2 regions of the Streptomyces sp. CA-210063 genome follow, and region 1 is predicted to be linked to the other one. Evidence: riboswitches for the same ligand, from Rfam matches in the RefSeq annotation. Region 1 holds a riboswitch; the other holds the start of a gene.
What was found. A riboswitch is a leader RNA that binds a small molecule or an ion and turns the genes downstream of it on or off. The one in region 1 is predicted to bind S-adenosylmethionine.
Positions count from the first base shown of each region.

Region 2: it holds a riboswitch for S-adenosylmethionine, as region 1 does, so the genes downstream of both, JIX56_RS34235 (aminotransferase class V-fold PLP-dependent enzyme) here and thrC (threonine synthase) in region 1, are expected to answer to the same signal.

Region 1 covers NZ_CP102512.1:5,866,501-5,869,901, forward strand. Annotated here, with positions in the region: gene JIX56_RS25650 (alpha,alpha-trehalose-phosphate synthase (UDP-forming)) at 1-401, opposite strand, end outside; gene JIX56_RS25655 (glucosyl-3-phosphoglycerate synthase) at 690-1,634, opposite strand; SAM riboswitch class I at 1,766-1,922, shown strand; gene thrC (threonine synthase) at 1,941-3,245, shown strand; gene JIX56_RS25665 (MoaD/ThiS family protein) at 3,340-3,401, shown strand, end outside.
Region 2 covers NZ_CP102512.1:7,842,265-7,845,665, forward strand. Annotated here, with positions in the region: gene trpD (anthranilate phosphoribosyltransferase) at 1-830, shown strand, start outside; SAM riboswitch class IV at 1,038-1,153, shown strand; gene JIX56_RS34235 (aminotransferase class V-fold PLP-dependent enzyme) at 1,299-2,660, shown strand; gene JIX56_RS34240 (glycerate kinase family protein) at 2,721-3,401, opposite strand, start outside.

The DNA.
Region 1 (3,401 bases):
GCCTCGGCGAAGGCGTGGTTGTACGTCTCGTACGACGCCCACCGGCGCCGGAACTCCGCGTCGAAGGCGGGCTCCAGTGGGGTCTGGTAGAGCATGTGGTGCACGAACCACAGCGTGGAGTTGGCCACGCCGTTGTACGCGTCGTGGTGCACGTCGGCGGGGATGTCGAGCATGCGGACGCCGGGCTCGCCGACCCCGCGTCGTACGGCCTCGCGGTCGCCGTCGCCCAGTGCGGAACACACCCAGACCGCGCCTGCCTCCGAGTCGATCGCGGAGAGGCCGGACACCAGTCCGCCCCCGCCGCGCTTGGACGTGAGTTCGCCGGTCTTCTCGTCCAGCGCGTACGAGACGGGGCCTCGGTTGGAGGCGACGAGGATGCGCGCGCCGTGCGTTGATGCCATACGGCTCACCCTAGCCAGCGGCCGAACCGGTCAAACGTACGGTTCGGCCGTATACAGGAGCGCCTACAGGGGTGGGGGGTGCGTGTGGGACGGCGGGTGCGAGTCCGTCGTGGCTGATCGCGCAGTTCCCCGCGCCCCTGAAAAGCAGGGGCTGCGCCCCTGGCTTTTCGGCCCGCAGCCCCGTCGTCTTTCAGGCCCGCAGGGGCCTGATCTTTTAGGGGCGCGGGGAACTGCGCGAGCAACCCCCACTCACCCGCAGCCGCCAGACAACCCCACGACCCTCCTCGATCACGCGGCCCTTCGTCGCACGTACTCCGCGATCTCCACCATCGGCGGCCGCTCCTCCAGATCCACCGAATACGTACGGGGCTCGAAGCCCTCCGCCCCCCGCTCGAACTGCGTCAGGACGGGACGGATCAGGTGGCCCCGGGCCAGCCGGAGTTGCGCGGTGCGGTAAATGGCCGCGGACATACGGCCCAGGGCCGCACCGTCCTGGTGGCGGTGTTTGCGGACGCCGACGTCGACCTGGGCGAGGGCGTCGAGGCCGACCAGGTGGAGCGCGTCGACCAGCATGCCCAGTTCGATGCCGTAGCCCACCGGGAAGGGCAGCTGTTCCAGCAGGGAGCGGCGGGCCGCGTACTCGCCGCCGAGGGGCTGGACGAAGCCGGCCAGCTGGGGCCAGTGCATGTTGAGCAGGGGGCGGGCCATGAGTTCCGTCACCCGGCCGCCCTGGCCGGCCGCCGAGCCGAGGGGGCGGTCGTACATCGCCTTGACGAGGTCGACGCCGGGGTCGGTCAGCAGGGGGCCGACGATCCCGGAGACGAAGTCGGACGAGAACTCCTTGAGGTCCGCGTCTATGAAGCAGACGATGTCGCCCGTCGTCACCAACAAGGACCGCCACAGCACCTCGCCCTTGCCGGGCAGGGCCGGGAGGCGGGGCAGGATCTCGTCACGGTGGACCACCCTCGCCCCGGCCGCCGCGGCGACCTCGGACGTACGGTCGGTCGAACCGGAGTCGACGACCACGATCTCGTCGACGAGCGGAACCTGCCGCATGAGGTCATGACGGATGATCGCGACGATGTCGCCGACCGTCTCCTCCTCGTTCAGCGCGGGCAGGACGACGCTGACCGTCCGGCCCGTGGCTCGTTTGGCAGCCATGATCTTGTGGAGCGGGCGGTCGGACATGGACCAGGAGCGGGTGCTCAGCCAGCGCTCGACTTCCTTCAGCACAGTGCGCGGCTCCTCTGCGTTCATCTCGCGGTTCGGACAGCTTCCTCAACTGTCCTGGCCTTCGGTTACAGTCTTGGACAACGCTGGTGACCATCACATGTCATGGCTCGTCCGCGTATACAACCAAATACCGCTCATCCAGAGGGGCAGAGGGATACGGCCCGTTGAAGCCCCGGCAACCCTCCAGCCGGTCTCGTGACGATCACTGCCGATCGCACCGCGAGGCTCCCGGCTCGGGAAGGTGCCAAATCCGTCTCACGGCGAAGTGCGTCGTGAGGAAGATGAGGAGAAAGGGCCTCGCCTCACATGGCTGCGCAGACTGTTGCAAGCACCACCGACACCACCACCGGTTCGGCTACCTCCACCGTAGACCTCGGCCCCGCCGCCGCGCTCAGCTGTCGCGAGTGCGGTCACCGCGTCCCCCTCGGACCGGTCTTCGCCTGCGAGGAGTGTTTCGGGCCGCTGGAGATCGCGTACGACTACTCCGCATACGAAACGGAGGAGCTGCGCAAGCGCATCGAGTCCGGCCCCGCGAACATCTGGCGGTACGCGCCCCTCCTGCCCGTCCCCGCCGACGTGGCCACCAAGCCGAACATCAACCCCGGCTGGACCCAGCTCGTCAAGGCCGACAACCTGGCGCGTGAGCTGGGCGTGACCGGCGGTCTGTACATCAAGGACGACTCCGGCAACCCGACGCACTCCTTCAAGGACCGCGTCGTCGCCCAGGCCCTGGAGGCCGCCCGCGCCTTCGGCTTCACCACCCTCTCCTGCTCCTCCACCGGCAACCTCGCCGGTGCCGTCGGCGCCGCCGCCGCGCGCGCCGGCCTCCGGTCCTGCGTGTTCATCCCGCACGACCTGGAGCAGGGCAAGGTCGTCATGGCCGCCATCTACGGCGGCGAGCTCGTCGGTATCGAGGGCAACTACGACGACGTGAACCGCTTCTGCTCCGAGCTGATCGGCGACCCGGCCGGCGAGGGCTGGGGCTTCGTGAACGTCAACCTGCGGCCGTACTACGCGGAGGGCTCCAAGACCCTCGCGTACGAGATCTGCGAGCAGCTCGGCTGGCAGCTGCCCGACCAGCTGGTCGTCCCCATCGCCTCCGGCTCCCAGCTCACGAAGATCGACAAGGGTCTGCAGGAGCTGATCAAGCTCGGGCTCGTCGAGGACAAGCCGTACAAGATCTTCGGTGCGCAGGCGGAGGGGTGCTCGCCGGTGTCGGTGGCCTTCAAGGCGGGGCACGACGTCGTACGGCCGCAGAAGCCGAACACGATCGCGAAGTCGCTCGCGATCGGTAACCCGGCGGACGGGCCGTATGTGCTCGACATCGCTCGGCGTACGGGTGGGGCCGTGGAGGACGTGAACGATGAGCAGGTCGTCGAGGCGATCAAGCTCCTGGCGCGGACCGAGGGCATTTTCGCGGAGACGGCGGGTGGTGTGACCGTCGGCGTCACGAAGAAGCTCATCGAGGACGGGGTTCTCGACCCCTCGCTGACCACGGTTGTACTCAACACCGGCGATGGTCTGAAGACGTTGGACGCGGTGGCCGGGACCGGGCTGACCGCGACTATTCGGCCCAACCTTGAATCGTTCCGCGAGGCTGGTCTTGCGTAAGACCGGTTAGTCGCTTGGCTGCGGGCAGGTGGGGGCTTGTCGCGCAGTTCCCCGCGCCCCTGACCCTGCTGCACGTACCCGGAGGTTTCACGTCATGTCTGTCAACGTTCGCATCCCCACCATCCTTCGCACCTACACCGGCGGCAAGGCCGAGGT
Region 2 (3,401 bases), 2.0 Mb from region 1:
ACGCCCATGTGATCGAGGTGTCGGGCGAGACCGTCGACATCGTCGGTACGGGCGGGGACGGCGCCAAGACGGTCAACATCTCCACGATGTCGTCGATCGTCGTCGCCGGTACGGGCGCGAAGGTCGTCAAGCACGGCAACCGGGCCGCGTCGTCGGCGTCCGGCGCGTCCGATGTGCTGGAGAAGCTCGGCGTCAATCTGGAGCTGACGCCGAAGCGGGTGGCCGAGGTCGCCGAGGAGGCCGGGATCACCTTCTGCTTCGCGGTGAAGTTCCACCCGGCGCTGCGTCATGTGGCCGCCGCACGCGGGCAGTTGGGCATCCGGACCGTCTTCAACGCGCTGGGGCCGCTGGCGAACCCGGCGAAGGTGCGCGCCCAGGCGGTCGGTGTCGCCGATCCGCGGATGGCGCCGATCATGGCGGGCGTCTTCGCCGAGCGCGGCAACTCGTCGTTGGTCTTCCGGGGTGATGACGGCCTTGACGAGTTGACGACGACCGCCACGTCACGGGTGTGGGTCGTACGGGACGGCAAGGTGACCGAGGAGGCCTTCGACCCGCGCGACGTCGGGCTGGACCTGGTGCCGGTGGAGGCGTTGCGGGGGGCCGATTCCTCGTACAACGCGGATGTCGCACGGCGGTTGCTGGACGGCGAGACGGGGCCGGTGCGGGATGCGGTGCTGCTGAACTCGGCGGCGGCGCTGGTGGCACTGGAGCCGACGTCCGCGTCCCTGGCGGAGCAGTTGCGGGGTGGCATGGAGCGGGCGGCCGAGTCGATCGACTCCGGGGCGGCGCGGAGAGTTCTTGAGCGGTGGGTCGTCGCCACCAACGTGTAGCGCTGGGGCCGGTGGTGCGCTGCGGGTTGTGTGTGGCTGGTCGCGCAGTTCCCCGCGCCCCTAAAGGGGCGCGGGGAACTGCGCGAACAACCCCCACCCACCCGCACGCGCCACCCAACCGAACCTCCCGAGCCATAAGGCGCCCGGCATCCCGCCATCCGGACAGAAGTTGCGGCGTGGCGATCACTTCACGTACGTTTTTCGGCAGGTCATGAGTGACAGCCCAAAGCCCCGGCTGGCTGTCCGGCAACCCTCCGTCCGTGGCGGGGTGCCCCGGGTGAAGACCGGGTCGTAGGCAGCGAGGTCTACGGCAAGCGCGGTTTCGAGGGAGCCTTCCGTGAGCAAGCGAATGCGATAGGGCCGCAGAGCCCCGCCTCCGCGTTTCCCCTTTCACTCTTTTCGGTGTTCCCTGTGCCGTCGACATGCCGTCCGGCACGGCGATTCCGCCTGCTTTCACGGGAGTTCCCCATGTCTGTCTCCACGCTTGCCGCCGACCGGTCCGTTTGTGCCCCGCTGCCCGTTCTGGGCCGGGATGTCACCGTCCCGCTCGTCACCGGCGGCGAAGTCACCTACGCCGCGCTCGACTACGCCGCCAGCGCCCCGGCGCTGCAGCGGGTGTGGGACGACGTGGCGGCGTACGCGCCGTACTACGGGAGCGTGCACCGGGGTGCCGGGTACCTGTCGCAGCTGTCCACCGACCTCTTCGAGAACGCCCGCAAGACCGTCGCGGAGTTCCTGGACTGCCGGGACGACGACCAGGTCGTGTTCACCCGGTCGACCACCGACTCGCTGAACCTGCTCGCCGCCGCGCTGCCCGCCGACTGCCAGGTCTTCGTCTTCGAGACCGAGCACCACGCCTCGTTGCTGCCGTGGCGGAACGCGCGGGTGACGTACCTGGACGCGCCGCGTACGCCGGAGGAGGCCGTGGCCGCTCTGGAGGCCGCCCTCGCCGGGCGCGACCCGCAGGGGCCGGCGCTGGTGTGCGTCACCGGTGCCTCCAATGTCACCGGGGAGATCTGGCCGGTGCGCGAGCTGGCCGCCGCCGCGCACGCGCACGGCGCGCGGATCGTGCTCGACGCGGCCCAGCTCGCGCCTCACCACCCCGTATCCGTACAGGAGTTGGACGTCGACTGGGTCGCCTTCTCGGGGCACAAGTTGTACGCGCCGTTCGGGTCCGGCGTGCTCGCCGGGCGCGCCGACTGGCTGCGCGAGGCCGACCCGTACCTCGCGGGCGGCGGCGCCAGCCGCAAGGTGAGCCGGCGTACGGACGGGGGCGTGGACGTCGAGTGGCACCAGACCGCCGCCCGGCACGAGGCCGGCTCGCCCAACGTCATCGGCGCCTACTCCATCGCCTCCGCCTGCAAGGCCCTCACCGAGGCCGGGTTCGAGACGCTGGTCGCCCGGGAGCAGCACCTGATCGACACCGTCCGCGCCGGTCTCGCCGAGGTGCCCGAGGTCCGGGTCCTCTCGCTCTTCGGGGACGACGCTCCGCGCGTCGGCGTCATCTCCTTCGTCGTCGAGGGCTGGAACAGCTCCCACTTCGCCGCCGCCCTCTCCGCCGAGTACGGCATCGGCGTCCGCGACGGTCTCTTCTGCGCCCACCCGCTGGTCCGCACCCTCCTCGGCGGCGACCCGCAGACCCAGGGCGAGTGCGGCGCCCCCGAGGCCGCGCCCGGCGAGCGGTCCCTCAACGCGATCCGGGTGAGCTTCGGGGCGGGCACGCCCGACGAGCACGTGGAGCGGTTCGTCGGCGCGGTGAAGGAGCTCGTGCGGGACGGCGCGAAGTGGAACTACCGTACGGAGGACGGGCGTTGCGTGCCGGCCGTCTGATCCGCTGACGCGCACTGTCGACCTCGGCCCTGATCCCGTCGTTCGCCCCGGCCGGCGGTGTCAGGTCCTGATCCCCGCCGTCACCCGCGCGCCCAGCACCATCATCCGCAGGGCCCGTTCCGTGGCGTCCGTGAGGAGTTCGCTCGCGCGGACCAGGGCCTCGGCGAGAGCCATCGGCGCGGGCAGGATCCCGGTGTACGCGTCCACGCCCGGCACCTCGTGCGCCCCCTCGCCCAGGGTGCCCGCGAGGGCGAGGACCGGGCGGCCGTTCCGCTTGGCGCGGCGGGCCACCTCGGCGGGGACCTTGCCGCGGGGGGTCTGGTGGTCGAGGGCGCCCTCGGCCGTGATGACCAGGTCGGCGCGGGCGAGCCGGGCGTCGAGGTCCAGATGGCTCAGCAGCACCTCGAAACGGGGGAGCAGCCGGGCCCCCACGGCGGCCAGCCCGGCACCGAGGCCGCCGGAGGCGCCGGTGCCGGGGCCGTGCCGGAGGTCGGTGCCGGGGGCGGGACGGGAGCCCGTACCCGGGCCGTCGTGGAGGCCGGTGCCGGTGGGGGTGACGTCGCGCAGGTCCCGTGTGAGGACGGACGCCCAGTTCTCCAGTCCGGCCGACAACTCCTCGACCTGCGCCGGCGTCGCCCCCTTCTGCGGGCCGAAGACGCGGGCGACTCCCCGCTCGCCGCACAGCACGTTGAACGGGTTGCAGGCGACCAGCAGTTCCACGTCCTTGAGACGGTGATCCAG